DNA from 3 places in the Bradyrhizobium brasilense genome. Region 2 is predicted to be linked to each of the others. Evidence: predicted binding sites of a transcription regulator. Region 2 holds the regulator's gene; each other region holds the start of a gene.
What was found. The regulator LexA, encoded in region 2, represses DNA repair genes until DNA is damaged. The targets are predictions, from matches to a motif close to TGTTCNNNNTGTGTTCNG.

Region 1 (7,404 bases), 3.2 Mb from region 2:
CTCATCGGTGGCTCTCCGGGTTTTTACGGGGTACCACAAAAGATACGAGCCGGTCGGCCACTTCGCGTACGCTTCCGTGAAAGCGCTGGCCAGCCGCTCGAACTCGTCCTTCGCTTCGAACGGCGGATCGATCAGCACCAGGCCGCGCCGTTCGTTCGGCGGCACGAATGCGGGCAGCGCCATCCAGCCGTCGAGATCGACGACGCGCGCTTGCGCGTCGCGTCGCAAGGCGTCGATCAGTTGTTTGCGCGCCGTCGGTTCGATCTCGCAGGCGGTGAGGCGATCTTGCGGACGCAGCAGCGCCCGAGCGATCAACGGCGAACCAGGATAGGCTTTCAGCTCGCCTTTCGGATTGAATGCCCTGACGATGTCGAGATAGGGCGCGATCAGCGGCAATGCCTGGTCGGAGAGCCGCGCCTGCATCAGCCGGGCGATGCCGGTGAGCCATTCGCCGCCGCGCTGCGCTTCGCTCGACGTCAAATCATAGAGGCCGGCGCCGGCATGGGTGTCGATGACGCGGAACGGCGCCGGCTTGTCCTGCAGATAGGTGAGCATGCGCACCAGCACGATGTGCTTGATGACGTCGGCAAAGCTGCCGGCATGAAAGGCGTGACGGTAGTTCATGTGATGATCGTGCTGCGCTCCCAAAGGGTGCGCATGTTGTACTCGTCATGCCCGGGCTTGTCCCGGCCTTCGCTAAGGCTTCGGCGGGGTTAACGTCCGAGCTTGGCGTAGCCGGCTCCCGGGCATCTGCGCCTTATCTTGCTTGTTTCGCGATGGCGCAGGTGGCCGGGGCGTTCTGCGCGACGACTCGCGGCGCGGGTCTGCCGGCCATGACGCAGAGAGTTTCAGCCACCGCGAACCGGCGGCATCAGCACCTGATCGCGGCGGCAGGCGCGGCGATCGATTTCCTCGCAGGAGCGGAATTGCAGATCCTTGCTGAGGCAGATCCGCACCTCGCTGAGCCGCTTGCTGTCGCAGGTCACCGAGATCGCGGAGTTGCTGAGGCCAGGATTGACCTTGATGAACGCCGTTTCCAGCTCGTCGGGCGCGACCGTCTTCGGCTCCGACAATTGCAGGAATTCCTCGGGGATCTTCACCGTGGCGCGGGCCTTGCGGATGGCTTCGAAATAGGCGCGCTCGCCGAGACCGGAGCAGGTGCCGTGCTTGTCCCACTCGTTGTAGATCAGCCCGGGCGCCGGCATCAGGTCGAGCATCGAGCTCATGATGCTGCGGGCGAGTCGCGGCGAGGGCCGCTGGCAGTATTCCGGAAAGCCCCGCTCATATTGCGGCCAGAGGCCGTGCACCACGAAGGAATAGGGCCGTCCGCCGCACTGCGCCTGCGTGCCGCGGCCGTTGTTGCCGCGCTCGCTCGCCGCCTCGCAGAACGAGGGCGACCACGACAGCGACAGCACATAGAAATCGAACTCACCGGGCGCATTCTGGCGGCGATCCTGGGCCGAGGCCCCAACCGCACTGCACAGAATAATGGCAACCGAAATCAAAAATCGGGAAATCGTGTCCAACCGAGGCATCAAACGCTCCCTCACTCGACCGCCCGGAGCCTAGCAGGCCGCGAGAACATTTCAAGAACAAAAAGCCGCCGTCCAAATGGCGGCGGCTCCTGCTTTAGCAGTCTGGTCGGAGATCAGGGCCGGGCGGCCTTGCAGGACGGGTTATAGGCCCAGTTGCGGTCGAGCCCCGCGACGCACCATTCGACACCCTGATTGATGCTGGCAAAGCCGCCATCCTCGATGATCGAATAGTGCACCTTGCGCACCTTGCCGTCGCTCAGCATCGCCTCGCCCGTGCAATAACGGCGCGGAATATTGTCGGACTGCCAGGGACGGAAGGCGGTTTCGTGAATCCCGTTGAAGCCGGTGATCACGAGCGGCGAATTCCAGAAGGTGGCTTCCTTTTCCTGGAATTGCGTGCTGATGACCGTCAGGGCCTTCTCGCATGGGGCCACATTGCCGTCATAGCGCGGGCCGGACAGCCAGAAGTTCATTTCGAGCGGATTGGCGGCCTGGGCCGTACCCCCGAAAGCCAGCAAGCCGACTACGAGTGCGGCGCCGAGGCCGAGCTTGCGGCCGAGTTTATTGCGGGAGTTGAACAGGTTGCGCATGCGAATCCACCCGATTATCCGATGCCGCGGACGGTGCCGCGAAGCCCCGGCAAGGTCAAGTGCAGGGCGGCAACACCTGCGGAGAAGTCCACTTTGGGGAGCCGGCTCGTTCTTTTCACGGTCGCCGGCGCACTCTATGTTGGCTCGAAGCGAAATGGAGTCTGCGATGCGAAGGAAATTGGCCGCTTGCCTGGTTGCCGTTTGCGGGATGCTGGCCGTTGTGCCGGCGCGGGCGGATTGGATGCAGCCGGTGCCGCCATTCAAGGGCAATGATACCGGCGGTATCATCGCCTATACGCTGGCGACCCAGAACGACGCCCGGCAGCTCGCCGTCGATCACTGCGCCTCCTACGGCAAGGTGGTCAAGTTCCTTGCGATGCAGAACTATCCGGGCGGCTACATCTCTTTCGCCTGTCGCTGGGTGCCCTATGGCGCAGCCCAGAGGCCGCTGCGCACGCTCTACTGAGCGCGCACCAGATCTTTCGATCGTTCAGCCGGGAGCCGACCGCATGACCCGACAGCTTGCCTTGCTTGGTTCGGCTGTGTGCCTTGTCCTGTCCGCTGGCGCCGCAAGTGCCGTCGACCTGCCGATCCGCAAGGCCGGTCTGTGGGAGATGAAGATGGTGCGCACCGGCGGGCCGATGCCGGAAATCACCATGCAGCACTGCACCGACGAGACCACCGACAAGGAGATGAGTGCGGCGGCCTCGCCGATGGCCAAGGAAGTCTGCTCCAAGCAGGATATCCAGAAGACCGCGACCGGCTATGTCAGCGACAGCGTCTGCAGCGTCGCCGGCATGACGATGCAAAGCCATGCCGAGATCGTCGGAGATTTTAATTCCGCCTACACGGTGAAGAGCACCTCGCATGCCGAGGGCGGCGCGGCCGGCTCGCGCGACACCACGATGACCATCGAGGCGAAGTGGCTCGGCGCCTGCAAGAGCGACCAGAAGGCCGGCGACATCATCATGCCCGGCGGCATGAAGATGAACGTCAAGGACATGGAAAAGCTGAAGAGCCTCCTGCCCAAGCAGAAGTAGCGCGCAGCGCATCCGGCTGTTGCCGCGCGCCTGAATGCATCGCCTCGCATGCTGAGAGGCTGCGCCGCTTGCACCACCATCACTTCGAGTAGCTCGCGACAAAATTGCAAAGCAATCTTGCGCTGAGGCGATGTGCAATCCATCCGATCCCTCCCCGTCACCCCTAGGGCCATCGCATATGCCCCTTGGCGACCGCGCAAGTGCTTGGCCTCGTGGTTCGAGACGCGCCGCAAGCGGCGCTCCTCACCATGAGGGTCTACTATTGTGCCGCAGAACAAGACCTCATCCTGAGGAGCCCGCAAGGCGGGCGTCTCGAAGGATGGCCACGAGCACACCGCCACGAAATGCGATAGCCTTTGCGCGGGGGTGACGGTTCACCGCGTTCGTGCGCTCATCGGCGTGCGATGACGTCGACGGGATGCAACATCATTGAATGATCGCTGCGTGCCTCGCGTTCGAGACTCTCTGCGAGAGACGACGCGCATCGCATTCGCATTCGTTGTGTCGAAAGCCTGACGCGCCAAGATGTCGTTTTGAATCGTTCCAGCGTTGCGCATCTTGAATCACTCCAGTGTTGCGCTTCGTTGCTGCTTCCATCGATTCTATTTTGCGCGTGTGGAATTTCGATCATCCCGCCGATAGAAGTCCGCCCCAATCGATGCCGGCCTTGTCGCAAACGCGGCTCGATCGATGTAGGCGTAAGGCAATGTGGGGATTTGTTCGGTGGGAATGGCTTCGTTGCGGAGCAAGCGCGGCTTGCTTGCATCAACGGCTGCGATCAATGCAGCGCTACTCGGTTCGGTCGTGCTTGTGCCAATGGGTGCAGACGTCGCCACCGCTCAGGCGCAGACAAGTCCTCCGCAGAACAATGTCAGCGAACTTCCCGCAGTGACGGTGGATGAACCTGGCGCCGCAAGGAAGCGCGGTGCCGTCGTTTCAAGCCAGAACACCAGGGCTTCGCGCGCGGTCGCGGCGAACCGGCGCCGCAGTGCCGCGGCGCCCGCCCGGAGCCAGGCTCCGCGGTCGCAAGGCACAGGAGGCGCGATCGGCATGACCACGGGTTACGTCGCGACCGCGAGCACGGCCGGCACCAAGACCAGCACGGCGCTGATCGAGACGCCGCAGTCGCTTTCGGTCGTCACGCAAAAGGAGCTAAGGGATCGCAACGTTCAGACGCTCAAGGACGCCGTCAGCTACACGCCCGGCGTGACGACCACGGCGTTCGGCTATGATCCGAGGTTCGATAGTTTCTACATCCGTGGCTTCGACGCGACCTATGCAGGGATCTATCGCGACGGCCTGCGCCAGGGCGGCGGCAACTTCGCAATTCCCAAGATCGAACCCTACGGTCTCGACAGCGTGTCGATCCTCCGCGGACCAGCCTCGGGCCTCTATGGCCTCGGCTCTCCAGGAGGCATCGTGGATGTCACGACCAAGCGGCCGCCGTTGACGGCATTCGGTGAGGTGCAGCTGCAGGGCGGCACCTACGACCGTTACCAGGGCAGTTTCGATGTCGGTGGTCCGGTGCCCGGCAGCGATCAGCTGTACTACCGGCTGACGGGCCTGCTTCGCGACGCAAAGACCTGGTACCCCGGCAACGACGACGATCGCGCCTATATCGCGCCGGCGCTGACCTGGCGGCCGGACGCCGACACGTCCTTCACCATCCTCAGCGAATATCAAAAGAGCCGAACCGCCGCCAGCATCGGCAATTTCCGCACGCCCGACGGACAATTGACCAACATCTACTCGAATGATCCGGCGTTCAGCGCAATGGATCAGAAGCAATATCGCATCGGCTACGCGTTCGAGCATAATGTCGACGACGTGTGGACGGTGCGGCAGAACTTCCGCTTCTACCAGGTCGACGTCGACGCGAAATACACCCAGATCGATTCGATCGACGGCAGCACCAATCTGGCGTCGCGGTCGGCCTGGCGGATCCTGGACAGCTTCAACACGGTGACACTCGACAATCAGGCCGAGGCCAAGTTCATGCTCGGCGCGATCAAGAATACCGTGCTGTTCGGCGTCGACTACGGTCACTCCTCCTACAACGACAAGATCGGTTACGGGCCGGCGCCCGATCTCAATCTCCTGACCATGAACTACGGCGCCCAGGCGATCGCGACGCCGACATTCTCGATCTTCAACAAGCAGTCGACCGACGAGGTCGGTGTCTATGCACAGGAGCAGGCCAAGCTCGGCGGCTTCATTCTGACGCTCAACGGGCGCCAGAGCTGGGTGTCGCAGACGACGACCGCGGGTCTGGACGGCGTGCCGTCAACGCAAAAGGCCACCGCCTTCACGGGCCGTGCGGGCCTCAGCTACGTCTTCGACAACGGCATTGCGCCCTATATCAGCTACGCGACGGCATTCGCCCCGCAGGTCGGCGTCGACGCATCCGGATTGCCGTTCAGGCCGACCACCGGCGAGCAGAAGGAAGTGGGCATCAAGTATCAGATGCCGAACGTTCCGGTGCTGTTGACCGCCGCGGTGTTCGACATCACGCAGGACAATGTGCTGCGCACCGATCCGAACAACATGGCGTTCCAGGCAGCGACCGGGCAGGTCGAATCCAAGGGCGTGGAGCTCGAGGCGAAGCTGGCGCTCAAGCAGGGATTTGATCTCACCGCCGCCTACACCCATCTCAACGTCGTGATCACGCAGGGCAATCCCGATACGACCGGCAATGAGCTCTCCGGCATTCCGAGGAATTCCTTCGCCGCCTTCGGCAAATATACGTTCCAGTCCGGCGTGCCCGTCGAAGGCCTCGGGCTTGGTCTCGGCGTGCGCTATATCGGCACGAACTTCGGCAACGACCAGAACACGTTCCAGAATGCGGCGACGACGCTGTTCGATGCGGTGATCGATTACGATCTGGGCAAGCTGGACCGGCGCTTCCTCGGCGCGACCGCGCGCCTGAACGCCACCAATCTGTTCGACACGCACTACCAGACCTGCCAGTCCGGCTACTGTTATGCCGGCGAACGGCGGCAGGTCATCGGCACCTTGTCCTACCGCTGGTAGGTTACACCGGCACCCGCACGACGGCGCGCAGGCCGCCCATCGGACTTTCGCTGAGCATGATGTCGCCGCCATGCGAGCGGGCGATGTCGCGGGCGATCGCAAGCCCGAGCCCGGTGCCGCCTTCGTCCTGGTTGCGGGCATCGTCGAGCCGCAGGAACGGCTTGAACACTTCCTCGCGCATGTCGGCGGGGATGCCCGGCCCGTCGTCGTCGACCGTGACGTTGAGATAGCGATGGTCGCGATGGCCGGTGATCGAGATCGTGTTGGCGTGGCGCGCTGCATTGGAGACGAGGTTGGCGAGACAGCGCTTGAACGAGGCCGGCTTCACCGTGACGACGGGCAGGCCGTGGAACGCAACGGTTGCGGTGTGGCCGTGGCGCTCGGCGTCGCTGCGCAATTCCTCCAGCGCCAACGCCATGTCGGTCGGCTGCGCGACCTCGCCGGAATCGCCGCGCGCGAAGGCGAGATAATCCTCCAGCATCATCGACATCTCGTCGACGTCCTTGCGCATCGCGTCGATCTCGGGGCCTTCGCCGATCAGGGCAAGCTCGAGCTTGAACCGGGTCAGGATGGTGCGCAGATCATGCGATACACCGGCGAGCATCGCGGTGCGCTGCTCGATCGAACGTTCGACGCGCGCCTTCATCTCGATGAAGGCCTGCGCCGCGCGCCGCACCTCGCGCGCGCCGCGTGGCCGGAAGTTCGGCGCCTCGCGGCCCTTGCCGAAACTTTCGGCGGCGTCGGCGAGCCGCAGGATCGGCTTGATCTGGTTGCGCAGGAACAGCACGGCGACGATCAGGAGGATCGTCGAGGTGCCGAGCATCCAGAAGATGAAGATCTCCGAATTGGAGGCGTAGGCCGCGCTGCGCTGGGCGAAGATCCGCATCACCGAATCGTCGAGCTGCACGCGGATCTCGACCAAATTGGATTTACCGACGGTGTCGATCCAGAACGGGCGGCTGATCTGGCGGCCGAGCTGCACCGACAGCGTCTGGTCGAGCAGCGAGAAGAACGGCTTCGGCCCCGGCGGCGGCATGTCGCCGGCGGGAAGGAAGTCGACCACCAGCTGCAGTTTCTGGGCGATGCGGCGAAGCTGCGCGCGGTCCTTGTCCTGCGGGTAGCTCTTGTAGACGTCGATCAGCGCGGCGATATCGGACACCACCGCGGCCGACAGGCGCCGCGTCACCGTGTTCCAGTGCCGCTCCATGA
Region 2 (7,404 bases):
GGTGATCGATGCCGAGCGGCTGCGCCGCCACGGCGCGCTGGTGCTGCGACGGAGCAGGGACGGCTACGCCGTCGATGCAGTCAAGCCCGGCGGGATCGACCGGCCGTGGTCGCCGGCGGTTCCCGGCGACGGCGAGAGCGAGACGACGCTGCGCGCGCCTGCCGCCGCGCCGCGGCCCGCGGTGGATGCGACGCCGGCCGAGACCGATCTGCAGGGCGATGATTAGCCGTGGTCCGGCGAGGGCGCGCTCGGCAGCTCGAACAGGCCGAGATGGTATTCGTCGGAATCGGGGCCGGCGTCGGGCTTCTTGACGAGAGTGAAGGAAGCCTCGGGAAATTGCTCCCAGACTTTCAGGTCGTCGGCCGTTACCGTCAGCCAACCGAACCGGAACATGTAGCGGCCCGGTTCCGTGACGCGTCCAGCCTTTTGCCATGTGACCTTATCGACCACCGCGCACGTCCTCCGTGCCCGATGATGCGCCAAGGTGCCGGCCGACGCAAATCTCCTTCTGCGCCCCGGAAGCGGGAGTCCGGGGTCGCCCGAAATTGCTTAGGTCATCCGCCGCCGAATAGCTCATTCCGCGGCGACGATGCGCTCAACCCAAAAACAGCGTTGCGAATGCGGAGGGCCGCCGCTCCACAACCTTCGGCTTCTGCTCGACCGGCGGATGCAGCGCCGGCAATTGCAGCACGCTAACGCGCTGTCCCTCGACCAGCTGGGTCACCAGCACATGGCTGCCGTCGGGGAATTCGACCGCGTCATGATGCCGATCAGGCACGTCGGGCTCGACTTCGTTGAACACGCCGACGCGATAGTTCAGCGTCTTGGTCCAGATCCAGCGGCTGTCGTAGCGAACGTTCTCGGCGAAAGCGAGCTCGGTGCCCGGCAGCATGCAGACCGCGACAGTGGGGTCATTCTCCGAAGCAAAGCCGCGGGTCGACGTGCCGCGGAACGTCGTCGTGATCAGCGTCTCTCCGACAATGGCGGGGCGCGATGCCACGGCGTGCAGACTATAGTCACACATCGGATGGCTCCTCATTTCGAGGTAGCGACCCGTGCCTCTCCTTGAGGCATTAGGGCCTCTACCAGAGTGGACGATAGCGAACGAGCGTCTGCTCGTTTCTGGGCGATTGTACGACTGGTCCGAGATCGCTCCGATCACAAACACGCGACGCTGCGGAGAGGTATCGGAGCGCATCGGGCAAGCCGTACGCTACACTATCATGCAAGGAACGATCCGACGTGTTGCTCGTTCCCGGCCGCCGCAAGTATTTGCAATTCAGTATTTGCGATAAAGGCCGATCAGCTTGCCCTGGATGCGGACCCGGTTCGGCGGCAGGATGCGCACTTCATAGGCGGTGTTGGCCGGCTCGAGCGCGATCGATGCGCCGCGGCGGCGGAAGCGCTTCAGGGTGGCTTCCTCCTCGTCGATCAGCGCCACCACGATGTCGCCGGTATTGGCGACGTCGTTGCGCTGGATCAGCGCCATGTCGCCGTCGAGGATGCCGGCATCGACCATCGAGTCGCCGCGCACCTCGAGCGCGTAGTGCTCGCCGGCGCCGAGCATGTCGGGCGGCACGCTGATGGTGTGGCTGCGGGTCTGCAGCGCCTCGATCGGCGTACCGGCGGCGATCCGGCCCATCACGGGGACCGCGACCGGACGGTTGCCGTCGTCCTCGGCAATCGGCGGCGTGCTGGCGCGCCGGCCGAGGGTGCCTTCGATGACGCTGGGCGTGAAGCCGCGGCGACCGTTGCCGCCGCCGGCCGAGAGTTCGGGCAGCTTGATGACCTCGATGGCGCGGGCGCGGTTCGGCAGGCGGCGGATGAAGCCGCGCTCCTCCAGCGCAGTGATCAGGCGGTGGATACCGGACTTCGAGCGCAGGTCGAGCGCATCCTTCATCTCGTCGAAGGAGGGCGGTACGCCGGCCTCTTTCAGACGTTCATTGATGAAACGCAGTAGTTCGTACTGTTTGCGCGTGAGCATCTCGAGTATTCCCCCGGTTGATAGCGTCGTTCGATTCCGAGACTCTTCTGGTGGGGCCTGCAGGCCGGGCCTGACCTCAGGAGCATGTGCTCAATGCACCTGCTTCCACGCGGCTTCCCGAATGTAGGCACCAGTACTCGAAACAAATCATGAACGGACACTATATGTTCGATATGTGTTCCGCAACCACTTAATTTCCGGTGAACGTGTCGGGCAACGCACAATCGGCGGGGCGCGAAAACCCTATTCGGGCAGTGTCAGGATCTCGCATTCGCTGCCTTTGACGGCCGCCGCCGCGAACGGCGGGCGCACGAGAAGTGCCCGTGCCGCAGCGAGATTCCCGAGCAGCGACGAGTCCTGCTGCGTCACCGGTGTTGCGATCAGCGTGCCGTCCTCGCGCGCTTCGAGGCGCGCACGCAGATAGTCCTCGCGCTGGTCGTTGGCGGCGAGGTCGCGGCCGAGCAGGGCGCTAGCACGGCGATGATGAATCACTTTCCGGCCGCTCAGCGCCCGAATCAACGGCACCAGGAACAGGAAGGCGCAGACATAGGACGACACCGGATTGCCGGGCAGGCCGATCACCCGCATCGCGCCGAGCCGGCCATGCATCATCGGCTTGCCGGGCCGCATCGCAATCCGCCAGAACGTCATGTCGACGCCCTCGGCTTCCAGCGACCGCTTGACGAGATCGTGGTCGCCGACCGAGGCGCCGCCTGTCGTGATCAGGACATCGGCACCGGCCTCGCGCGCCCGGCGGATGCCCGCCGTGGTCGCCTCCACCGTGTCGGCGGCAACGCCGAGGTCGACGGTCTCGGCGCCCTCGGCGTGCGCCAGCGCCCGCAGCGCGTAGCCGTTGGAATAGACGATCTGGCCGGGGCCGGGCTGCGAGCCCGGCATCACCAGCTCGTCGCCGGTCGCCAGCACCGCGACCTTCGGGCGGCGGCGCACCGCAAGTTCCGGATAGTTCATGGCGGCCGCCAGCGACAGCGCGCGGTCGGACAGGCGGCTGCCGCCGGCGAGCAGCACCTCGCCCGCACGGAAGTCGACCCCGGCCTGGCGGATGTGCCGCCCGACGCTGGCGGCCTCCGAGATCGTGATGTGGTCGCCGTCGACGGCGGTGTCTTCCTGGATGATCACGGCGTCGGCGCCATTGGGGATCACGCCGCCGGTGAAGATCCGCACCGCCTCGCCGGCGCCGACCGTCCGCTCGAACGGCCGGCCGGCGGCGACTTCGCCGATCACCTTGAGCCGGGCCTTTAGATCAGCCGCATCGGCGGCGCGCACCGCATAGCCGTCCATCGCCGACATCGGCTGCGGCGGCTGGGTGCGGAGCGCCGCGAGGTCGTGCGCAAGCGTGCGGTGGTAGGCGGCATCGAGCGCGATCATCTCCTCCGGCAGCGGTTCGGCGCCGGCGAGGACGGCGGACAGGGCATCGGCAACCGGCATCAGGGCCACGCTCAGAGCTCCTCAATTCCTAATGTTCAAATTCCAAGTGCGGTCAAAGCCCTTGCCACGTCATCCGTCGACGTCACGTGGATAGCATGAAGGCCGCGCGCCCGCGCACCTTCGATATTGGCGGCCAGGTCGTCGAAGAACAGGATCCGCGACGCCGGCACGCCGATGGCTTTTACCACATGATCATAGGCCTCGGCGTCGGGTTTGCGGAAGCCGATGCTCGAGGACAGGAAGACGTTGCGGAAATGGCTGAGCAGCTCGGCATGGCTGACCGAGAAATGCGCGACATGGGCCGGATTGGTGTTGGAGAAGGCGTAAAGCGGCATCCGCTTGGCGGCCGCCGCGAGCAGCGGGGCGATGCCCGGCATCTCGCCGGTGAAGATCGCATTCCAGCCTTCGAGGAACTGGGCGTCCGTGATGTCGATGCCGAGCGTTTGGCGCAGGCTTTCGAAGAACGCCGCGTCGTCGATCCGGCCGATCTCGTAATGCTTGAAACTGTCGTCGACGACAAAGCGCGTGGCGAGCTCGGCGGGCGCACAGCCTGCATGCTGCGCCCAGTGCGCCATCACCTTGTCAAAGTTGATGTCGAGCACGACGCGGCCGATATCGAACAGCAACACGTCGACGGAGTTGGGAGTGAATTGCGAGGTCATTGCGTGAAACCGTGTACGAGAATTGCGGGCAGGCGGCAATGTCCTCGATTTCAGTGACGGGTGCGTGGATTGCACGTGGCGTTGCATTCATCGCGATACCGTTCCCGCGCACACCACCGTCGTCCCGGCGAAGGCCGGGACCCATAACCACCGCATTTGATCAGGAACGGGATCGTGGCCCCAGCGTCGCGCAACAATTGAGATTTGGGGTAATGGGTCCCGGCCTTGGCCGGGACGACGGCGGGTGTCGTCGCTTGTGCGTCAAACATCCGCATTCTCGCGACATGATCTGTCCGAGCCTTGCTCTTTTCACCCTATATTTTTGCTGCGGGGTTTGGCTTGCCGCGTCGGGCAACTCAGTGGCACGCGCGCGCGCTTTCAGGGTACCAAGCGACTTGATGCCTGCCGGCGGCTTGGTGCCCGCCGGCGTCGCTCTCACAGCCTGGACAGCGCCAAGCCGAGGTAACCGATCAGCGCACCGGTGCTGAGAATGATGACGACGAGCGCCTGTTCTGAGCGTGCTTGCAAGGTTTTCCGGGTCACGGCGTTGGACGCTCCGTCTTCGAGATCATGCGGTCCAACGAACAGCATCAATTTCCGTTCCGGTCCTTCCCCCGGGAACCTTCACGACCTGCCGAGTGACGCGACGGACGCGGAACAGGAACGCGGCTCGGCTGCCTATGAGGGCGGCGCGATCCCCGGAACGGGGAAAGCGCGGCACATCTCGACGCTGTTCGACCTCAGTCGCTTGACGACCGCTGCATCTCCCTTCGACCGGAGGGATTCCGCAATGAGTTCGGCGATGAGGCGCATTTCGGGCTCGCCCATGCCGCGCGTGGTCGCCGCCGGCGTCCCGAGGCGGATGCCGCTCGGCCTGAGCGGCGGCCGCGGATCGTCGGGAATGATCTGCTTGTTTGCGGTGATCCCGACGGCGTCGAGGATGTTCTCGGCCGCGCCGCCGTCCAGGCCGACGCTGGCCACCGTATCCACAACCATCATGTGATTGTCGGTTCCGCCGGTGATCAACGTCATGCCGCGTTCCATCAACGCTTCGGCCAGGACCTTCGCGTTGCGCATGACCAGTCTTGCATAGGCCTGAAAATCGGACGTCGATGCCTTCTTCAGCGTGACCGCGGTTCCGGCCACAACGTTCATGTGCGGACCTCCCTGCAGTCCCGGAAACACCGACGCGTCGATCTTGCCGGCGAACTCCCGGCGACAGAGAACGATGCCGCCGCGCGGCCCGCGAAGCGTCTTGTGCGATGTCGTCGTCATCACGTCGAAACCCGCATCGAGCGGATTGCGCAAGGCGTTGCCGGCGATCAGGCCGCCGTAATGGCTGACGTCCGCCATGGTCAGCGCACCCACCTCATCGGCGATGCTCTTGAAGGACGCATAATCCAGATCGCGCGGATAAGAGCTGTAGCCGCACAGCACCAGCTTCGGGCGGACGTGCCGGGCCATGGCGCGGAGCTCATCGAAATCGATGGCGCCGCCGTTTGACGGCTGCGTCTTGTAGCGGGCGAAGTTGAAGAGCCGCCCCATGTGCGACACCGGCGCGCCATGGGTGAGATGGCCGCCGTGTGACAGGTCCATCGCCAATATCGTATCGCCGGGCTGCAGCAGGCCGAGATACACGGCCTGGTTCATTGGCGACCCGGACAGAGGCTGAACGTTGGCATGTTCGGCGCGGAACAGCGCGCAAGCGCGCTGTCGGGCAAGGTTCTCTACCTGGTCGGTAAATTCCTGGCCGCCGTAATAGCGGCGTCCCGGATAGCCCTCGGAATACTTGTTGGTGAACACCGATCCCAGCAGCTCGAGCACCTCGGGATAGGTGTAGTTCTCCGACGGAATCAGCTCGACGCCGTCTTGCTGGCGGCGCTCTTCGCCCTCGAGCGCAAGGGCAACTTCCGAATCGTTGAGATGGAGTTCGTTGCGGAATGACGGCATGGTCCGGGCTCCCTAAGACGCTGGATCATCAGCTGAACGGGTTGCCCAGGCGAACGGCGTTGGAACCCTTCGCGCTTCACCGTGGTCAATTCCACGTAAGCTCGCCAGTCGCGCGAGGGGCGAATGAGCCTGCGAAGCTCATCGCGAGCAGAGGCTATCCAATCTCAGGCGGGCTCGCAAGGGTTGGTCGCTGGCGCCGACGCGGGCTCAGCGTTCGCCGAGATCGAGCTGCGTCAGGATGCCTTGCCGCAGCGCGAGGCGGACCAACTCGATATCGGTGCCGACGCCGAGCTTGTCCTTGATCAGGGAATGCAGGTTCGCGACCGTCTTGGGGCTGAGGTGCAGCGCCTCGGCGATCTCCTCGGTGGTGTTTTCCGCGAGCAGCATGCGCAGCACCTCGAATTCCCGCGCGGTCAGGAGGTCGGCCGCCTTGGTCTCGCCGGCAAGGTGGCTGAGCGCGAGCTCGTGGTCGATATCCGGGCTGATCGCGATCTTGCCCGACAGCGCATCCATCACGGCGTGCACCAGCGTCTCCGGCGGGCTGGTCTTGGTGACATAGCCGCTCGCGCCGGCGCGGATCGCCTGCACGGCAAAGGCCGCGTTCTGGTGCATGGTGAACACCAGGATTTTTGCGCGCCTGTCCCACTGCCGGAGGCGGCGGATGGCCTCGATGCCGCCGATGCCGGGCATCGACAGGTCCATGATGACGAGATCGGGCCCGGTCTCCTTGTAGAGGCGATAGGCCTCGACACCGTCGGAGGCTTCGGCGACGACGCTGAGGCCCGGCTGCTTCTGCAGCATCGCCCGGTAGCCTTCCCGAACGACGGCGTGGTCGTCGACCAGCATGATGGTGCGCGCCGTATGGCTCATGCCGCACGCTCCACCACCGGTGCGGCCGCTCGGCTAACCGCGACGGGAACGATGACGCGGAGCGAGGAGCCGTTGGGCTGTCCGGTCTCGAAGCTGAGCCGTCCGCCCAGCGCGGCGACCCGTTCGCGCATGCCGAGCAGGCCGAGGCCGGACCTGAGCTGGGAATCGCCTTTGGGATCGGGATCGCCGGGCTGGCCGTCATCGTCGATCGCGAGCACGATCGCGCTGTCGCCGCCGCCGGGCGCCGCCTCGCGCATCTCAAGCCGCAGCATCACGCGCGTGGCGCCGGCATGCTTGGCGGCGTTGGTGAGCGCCTCCTGCACGATGCGGTAGAGATTGGCGCTGACGGAGGCGGCAAGGCGCTCGAACGATCCCGATATAGTGATCTCGAACCGCGGCTGTCCGCGGCTGCGGCCGTTCCAGCCGGCGACCAGGCCCTCGAGGCTGGCCGCAAGTCCGAGTTCGTCGACGTCGGGCGGGCGGAGCCGGAAG
Region 3 (7,404 bases), 1.5 Mb from region 2:
GGCGACGTCCATCTCAAGCAGAACCAGTGCGACATCGTGCTCGGTCCGGTCGGGGTCGTCGGCGAGAGCTTCTTCCGGCGCCATATCCTCACCGACCACTATGTCTGCGTGATGGATCGGGCCAATCCGCTGGCGCGCGGCCGAATCGCGCTGTCGGCCTATGCCAGGGCCGAGCATGTCTTCATCACCCATAGCGGTGAGTGGCAGCCGCTTTATCTCGCGGCGCTGAGGGCGAGGAAGATCGAGATCGAGCCAGTGGTCAGCCTGCCCAACCACGACAGTCTGGAGCGCATCATCACAGGCACCAGGCTCGTTGCGACCATCCCGCATCATCTGGCGCGGGCGATGCGCGGCGGCCTCCATGTCGCTGCGCTGCCGTTCCGCGTGCCGATCTCGATCGACATGTACTGGAGCGCCAGGACCGCCAAATCCGGCCTGCACAAATGGGCGCGGGGCCTGCTGGCCGAGGTTGCGAAGGCCTGCGCCGCCTGAGCGAGGAGCCGTGCTGCAGGTCCAAAGCAAAAGGCCCGCACCGGAGTGCGGGCCTTTGTCCGGCGCGTTGCTGCGCCGAAAGCGTGGGGCGTCAGAACAGGTGGTAGAACACGTAGTAGAGAACGCCCGAGATGATCATCGCGGCCGGCAGCGTCAGCGCCCAGGCCATCGCGATGTTGCGGATCGTGGCCCATTGCAGGCCGGAGCCGTTGGCGGCCATGGTGCCGGCGATGCCTGACGACAGCACGTGCGTGGTCGAGACCGGCAGGCCGTAGCCGTCGGCCGCCGCGATCGTCGCGGCCGCCGTGATCTCGGCGCAGGCGCCCTGCGCGTAGGTCAGGTGGGTCTTGCCGATCTTCTCGCCGACGGTGACGACGATACGCTTCCAGCCGACCATGGTGCCGAGGCCGAGCGCGATGGCGACGGCGAACTTCACCCAGCTCGGGATGAACTTCGTCGCGGCATCGAGCGAGCCCTTGTACGCGTTCAGCGTGGCGATGTCGGCAGCGGTCAGCTCGGCTTCCTTGTCCTTCATCAGGAAACGGATCGCCTCGGACGCCAGGTACATGTCGTTACGGGTGTTGCCGACCGCGTCAGCCGGAAACTTGGCCAGCGATCCATACTGGGCAACCTGCTGGCCGATGTCGCGCACCAGCACCGCAAGCGACGGAAAGGTGCCTTCGTTGATCTGGTGCTGCGCGACATAGTTGGTCACAGCCGGGCGCGGATTGCCGATCACGTTGTAACCGGCGGCCTTGCCTTCGATGACCTTGCTGGCCGCGGTCGAGTGCGCCGTGAACAGCTCGATCTGGCTCGAGGGCATTGCGCGGTTCAGCGCATAGGCGGTCGGCACGGTGCCGATCAGGATGAGCATGATCAGGCCCATGCCCTTCTGACCGTCGTTGGAGCCGTGGAAGAAGCTGACCAGCGTGCAGGTCAGGATCAGGATGCCGCGGATCCACCACGGCGGCGGCTGGTCGCCGACCGGTTCGCCGAATAGCGCCGGCGTCGCGCGCTGCAGCGCGATCTTGAGGAGGTAGAGCAGGCCGGCGGCGAGCGCGAAGCCGAACAGCGGCGACAGCAGCAGCGCCTTCGCGATGTTGGTCGCCTGCGACCAGTCGACGCCCGAGGTGCCGTCACGGCCGCGCAGCAGCGCGTTGGTGATGCCGACGCCCATGATCGAACCGATCAGGGTGTGCGAGCTCGAGGCCGGCAGGCCGAGCCACCAGGTGCCGAGATTCCAGATGATGGCGGCGATCAAGAGCGCGAACACCATGGCAAAGCCGGCACTGCTGCCGACCTGCAGGATCAGTTCGACCGGAAGCAGCGAGACGATGCCGAACGCGACGGCGCCGCTGGAGAGCAGCACGCCGATCAGGTTGAACATGCCCGACCACACCACGGCGACATGCGCCGGCAGCGAGCGGGTGTAGATCACGGTGGCGACCGCGTTCGCGGTGTCATGGAAGCCGTTGACGAATTCGAAGCCGAGCGCGATCAGCAGCGCGACGAACAGCAGGATATACGGCAGGAACGAGGTGATGCGCGTGCCGGTGGCGTCGACATCGGCATAGATGCTGTAGGCAACGAACAGCAGCGCGGCCGCAACCACGCCCAAATAGATAACCCCGGTGAGAGGATGAAAGCCCTTGTCGAGGTCCGGACCCTTTTTCAGGGCGGGCTCGATCGAGCCGGGTAACGCCATATCGCTCATGGTAAACTCCTGTCCCAATGCTCCCGATTTTGATCGATGCATATGACAAGCAATTGAAATCCGGCCCGCGAGCCGCGCCGGTCTCCCGTGGCGGTGGACATCGAGCCGAAGTTTTGTGCAACGCATTGAGCGCGCACGTGGCTTCGCGGCCTCGTGGCAATCTTCAGCAACAAGGATCGCGGATCGCGACGGAAAGCTGTGGCCTGCGTTTCGCAGGACGAGACAATGTGCGGAGGACATCACACTGGCATCCGGCCGGCCGGGCAGCCGGAGAATTCGGCGGACGCCTGCGAGTGAAAGGTTGCGAAATGACGGAGGGGGATTGAGAGATGAGGTGGCGCGCCGCACGATCGGGGCTAGCAAACCGCGCAGCGCGCCCGCCTCAGGGTACGTCATGGCGTGAACATGACGCCCGATACCTGCGGAACACGCTACCTTACCACGGATCAATTCAAGGTTGTAGGTATTTGTCCGCAGCTTAGAACAATTTCTCGTTGCGATGTGGTTCCTCAGGTTCCGTCGGTTTTGCGGAACTCACGCTGCATCGGCTGATCTGCGCAACTGATGTGCGGCGATTTTCAGGTCGTCGATAAAGCGCTGATATTCCAGCGCCTTGGCTTTTTCATCCGGCAGCCGCAACAGATAGGACGGGTGCACAGTGACGAGCACCTTGGTTCCGTCGTGGTCGATCAGATGGCCGCGGTTCTTGTTGATCGGCGTGATCTTGCCGAGCACGCTCTGCGCCGCGGTGGCGCCGAGCGCCATCACGAGGTCCGGCTTGATGGTGGCGAGCTCGCGCTCATACCACTGGCGGCAGGCGCGGATCTCCGGTGTGCTCGGCTTCTGGTGCAGCCGGATCTTGCCGCGCGGCACGAATTTGAAGTGCTTCACTGCGTTGGTGACATAGACCTTGCGACGATCGATGCCGGCTTCCTGCAGCGCGCGATCGAGCATCTGGCCGGCCGGTCCGACGAAGGGGTGGCCTGCGAGATCTTCCTTGTCGCCGGGCTGCTCGCCGACCAGCATCAGCGTTGCGCTCTGCGGTCCCTCGCCGAACACGGTCTGGGTTGCGTCTTTCCATAGCGGGCAGGCGCGGCAATCGGCGGCCTCCTCGCGCAAGGCCGCGATCGTGTCGTGAGCTTGCCTGTCTTGAACTTGCTTGCCTTGAACTTGCTTGCGGGGCATCGGCGTATCCTGCCGCTTCTGCGGCTCGGCCGCCTTGCGTGCGATGAAGGGGCCGCTGGTCATGCGCATTGCGTCTTCGATCAGAGGCTTAATGATCGAGTCCTCGGGCAGGTTCCTCCAATAGGCTTGCGGCATCTCCATCACTTTCAGCCGTGCGGGATTGAAGCGGCCGTTGTCGTGACGCCGCCAGGCCTCCTCGAGCCGGTCCTCGGTCGGCACTTCGGATTTGGCGACGCCCGGCGTGATCGAGATCGCGTGCCCGTCCCAATGTGCGCAGACGTCGGGGGTCAGGATCGACCACGGCATGTCGGCGAAGCGGCCGGCGAAGAACGGCGCGGCAAGCTCGACGATGCGATGCTCCGGCTCGAACCATGCGACGTAATGCGCCGTCCGCTCGCGGCCGATCTCGCGGAAGCGCAGATGCGCATGCATCCTGTCGATATCGACATAGACCGCGCGCGCCATCGCGTGGACCTCGGTGACATCGGGATCATCGGTCGCACCGAGCAGATCGTGACGGCTGCGCAGCCGCCACAGCAGGCGATAGAGCAGGGCAAAGCGTTCGTCACTGCGATGCAGGATCGCGGCCTTTGCGAGCTCGACGAATTTGGCCGACACATTGAACCGCGCCTGCGGCGTATCCGGCAATTCATTCACGCAGGATGCCGACGACAATTCGTCGTCGCTGCGTACGGTCCACATGATCTCCGCGGGCTTCACATCGTTCAGCGCCAATCGCCGCGCGGCCTTGCGCCAGCCCTCGAAATCGGTGTCGTTGTCGAGCACGATGATGCGCATGCGATTGCTCCGTTTCCGTCACGCCGCCATTTTCGGGGCCTGCGTGGCTAACACTGCGGAAGATCAGGGCCCGTCCGGTCGGCGGCTGCTGAATCCCATTGATTCCACTCATGAATCAATGAGCTCACCAATCCGATTGACTCCGCGGGCCCTGTTAGCTTTATATTAGAACATATCATGAACAAATGAGCCAGTCCCTGGTTCTCTGTTCAGACCAGTGACGGCCTCAAATTTTGGTTGGAAGGAGCGGCGCATATGCCGGAGCGCGATCAGCAAAAGTGGTCGCCGGTTTTGCGTCCGATCGCGCTCCTCTTTTTTAAGAAAGGCGCATGATCTTGTCGCCAAACCGCTCACACTTTGGCGGATCATGCGCCGCCGCACGCATGGGGACGCTTGCGTCTCTGCGCGGCAGCATCGCGCGCATCGAGGCGCCATCGGATGCGGCGATGCCGAACCGCGTCGCGCTCGGCCACGCCGGCGCGGATGCGATGCTGCGCGGCGGGCTTGCGCCGGCAACATTGCACGAGGTGTTCGCAGCCGGCCATCAGGGCGGCGCGGCGACCGGCTTCATTGCGGGGCTCGCCGGACGGCTGTCGGCGCGCAAGCCGCTGGTCTGGGTGCGGCAGGATTTTTCCGATCGCGAAAACGGCGCGCTGTCGATGCGCGGGCTTGCCGAGCTCGGCCTCGATCCGCGCCTCTTGGTCACGGTGCGCGCCGCCGATGTCGACAGCGGTTTGCGCACCGCGGCCGACGCGCTCGCCTGCGATGCGCTCGGCGCGGTCGTGCTCGAGGTCTGGGGCCAGGCGCGCCAGCTTGATCTCGTCGCCAGCCGCAAACTGACCCTGGCCGCGCAAGCCTCCGGCGTCACCGCGCTGGTGCTGCGGATCGCGGCAACTCCGATCCCCTCGACCGCGGAGACGCGCTGGATCGTGCGCGCGGCGCATTCGCCGCCGGGCAATGCCGCGAGGGTGTGGGGCACGCCGCGCTTCGAGGCCGAACTCGTGCGCAATCGTCATGGCCCGGTCGGGCGATGGATCATGGAATGGAAATGTGATGAGTGCCAATTCAGTGAACCGTCGGCGTATCCTCAGCCTGTGGCTGCCACGCCTGCCCATCGACCGCATCAAACGCAAGCTCGCGCAGGACATCGCCTCGCAAGTTGATGCACGGGAGGTGGCAGGGCTCCCTCTCCCGCAAGCGGGAGAGGCGAAGAAAGCAGAACTCCCCAGCGTCGTCGTCGCAAAAGACCACAACGCCATCCTGCTGCACGCGATCGACGAGGCCGCGGTGCGCGCCGGGCTGTCGATCGGGCTGCCGCTCGCCAATGCGCGGGCGATCTGTCCGGAGCTCACGGTCTATGATGCCGATCCCGCTTCCGATCTGAAGACGCTGAACGACATCGCCGACTGGTGCGATCGCTTCACGCCGCTGGTCGCGCTCGATCTGCCTTACGGGCTGTTTCTCGACATCACCGGCTGCGCGCATCTGTTCGGCGGCGAGCGCGCGCTGCTGCAGACCGTGACGGGGGCGCTGAGCCGGCGCGGCTTTGCCGTCAGCGCGGCGATTGCCAGCACCTCGATCGCGGCGCGTACGCTGACGCGCACCGCCTCGGGCAAGATTGTCGCCGATGGCGAGGAAGCGGCGGCGGTCGGCCCGCTGCCGGTGTCGGCGCTCGGTGCCGATGCCGCTGTCACCACCGGCCTGCGCCGCGCCGGCTTGAAGACCATCGGCGATGTCGCCTCGCGCGCGCCGCATGAAATCTCGGCGCGGTTCGGTGCGGCCTTCACCACCTTGCTCAGCCACGCGCTCGGGCAGGGCGATGCCCCGATCAGCCCGCGCAAGCCGCTGCCCGATTACATCGTCGAGAAGCGTTTCCCCGAGCCGATCGCGACCGACACCGTGATCGCGCTAACGCTCTCAAGCCTCGCCAAGATGCTGGTTGCGGCGATGGACAAGCAGGGCAAGGGCGCCCGGCAGCTGGAGGCGAGCTTCTTCCGCACTGACGGCGCGGTGCGCGCGATCATGGTCGAGACCGGGCGTCCGGTGACGCGGCCCGAGATGATCGACCGCCTGTTCCGCGAGCGGCTCGATGCGCTGAACGATCCGCTCGATCCCGGCTTCGGCTTCGATCTTATTCGCCTCGCTGCCGGCCGCACCGAGATCGTGGTGCAGCAGCAGCGCGATCTCGACGCCACCATACACGACAATGACGAGCTCTCGGCGCTGATCGATCGCATCGCCGCGCGCATCGGCGGAAAACGCGTCGTCGTGCATCTGCCACTGGAAAGCCACATCCCCGAACGATCGGCGCTCGCGCTGCCGGCGCAGCATCATCTGGCCGCGGCCAGCGCCGCCGCCTGGCCGGAGCGCGTCGCCGGCGAACCGCCGCTGCGTCCGCTCAGGCTGTTCGAGCGGCCCGAACCGATCAAGGTGCCGTTCGCGACCGTGCCCGACGGTCCGCCGCATCAATTCACCTGGCGGCGCGCGCAGCACGAGGTGGTGCGGGTCGAGGGTCCCGAGCGCATCGCGATGGAATGGTGGAAGCAGGACGGCGCGTCGCTGACGCGCGATTATTTCCGCGTCGAGGACGCCGAGGGCCAGCGCTTCTGGATCTTTCGCGACGGCCTCTACGAGAGCGAGCTGCGGGACGAGGAGGGCAAGCCCGTTCCGGCCAACTGGTATGTGCATGGGCTGTTCGCATGAGCACACCTCCACCCGACTATGCCGAGATCGGCATCACCAGCAATTTCTCCTTCCTGCGCGGCGGTTCCGATCCGCGCGCCTATGTGCATCAGGCGAGCGAACTCGGGATTCCCGTGATCGGGCTCGCCGATCACAACACGCTGGCCGGCGTGGTGCGCGCCTGGAAGGAGCTCGACAGCGAGAAGGTCGCCCATCCGCCAAAGCTCTTGATCGGCGCCCGCATCGTCTTCATCGACTCTACGCCCGACATCCTGGTCTATCCGCGCGATCGCGCCGCCTATGGCCGGCTGTGCCAGCTCCTGACCCGCGGCAAGCGCGGCGACGACATCGTGCGGATCGAGAAAGGCGAGTGCCATCTGAAGCTCGCCGACCTCCTCGACTTCGCCGAAGGCCAGCTTTTGGTGCTGGCGCTGCCGCATCGGTTCGAGGCTACCGATGCGCTCGATATCCTTGCGCAACTGAAGGCAAGCGCCGCCGACGGCGTCTGGCTCGCCGCAAGCCTGCTCTATCGC

Region 1: the regulator LexA is predicted to act here: its motif matches at 1,578-1,595, upstream of QA635_RS35860 (ribonuclease T2 family protein).
Region 3: the regulator LexA is predicted to act here: its motif matches at 4,356-4,373, upstream of QA635_RS28305 (ImuA family protein).

The regions. Positions count from the first base shown of each region.
Region 1 covers NZ_CP121669.1:7,766,859-7,774,262, reverse strand. The annotation lists gene QA635_RS35865 (23S rRNA (adenine(2030)-N(6))-methyltransferase RlmJ) at 1-624, opposite strand, end outside; gene QA635_RS35860 (ribonuclease T2 family protein) at 849-1,535, opposite strand; gene QA635_RS35855 (hypothetical protein) at 1,649-2,125, opposite strand; gene QA635_RS35850 (hypothetical protein) at 2,292-2,591, shown strand; gene QA635_RS35845 (DUF3617 domain-containing protein) at 2,635-3,165, shown strand; gene QA635_RS35840 (TonB-dependent siderophore receptor) at 4,216-6,195, shown strand; gene QA635_RS35835 (ATP-binding protein) at 6,197-7,404, opposite strand, start outside.
Region 2 covers NZ_CP121669.1:4,524,946-4,532,349, forward strand. The annotation lists gene QA635_RS21245 (ComEC/Rec2 family competence protein) at 1-226, shown strand, start outside; gene QA635_RS21250 (hypothetical protein) at 223-450, opposite strand; gene QA635_RS21255 (hypothetical protein) at 596-1,024, opposite strand; gene lexA (transcriptional repressor LexA) at 1,280-1,984, opposite strand; gene QA635_RS21265 (molybdopterin molybdotransferase MoeA) at 2,228-3,439, opposite strand; gene QA635_RS21270 (HAD family hydrolase) at 3,466-4,092, opposite strand; gene QA635_RS21275 (hypothetical protein) at 4,528-4,683, opposite strand; gene QA635_RS21280 (serine hydroxymethyltransferase) at 4,771-6,042, opposite strand; ZMP/ZTP riboswitch at 6,079-6,164, opposite strand; gene QA635_RS21285 (response regulator transcription factor) at 6,250-6,912, opposite strand; gene QA635_RS21290 (sensor histidine kinase) at 6,909-7,404, opposite strand, start outside.
Region 3 covers NZ_CP121669.1:6,028,688-6,036,091, reverse strand. The annotation lists gene QA635_RS28320 (LysR family transcriptional regulator) at 1-492, shown strand, start outside; gene QA635_RS28315 (inorganic phosphate transporter) at 584-2,206, opposite strand; gene QA635_RS28310 (UdgX family uracil-DNA binding protein) at 2,741-4,189, opposite strand; gene QA635_RS28305 (ImuA family protein) at 4,573-5,352, shown strand; gene QA635_RS28300 (Y-family DNA polymerase) at 5,243-6,892, shown strand; gene QA635_RS28295 (error-prone DNA polymerase) at 6,889-7,404, shown strand, end outside.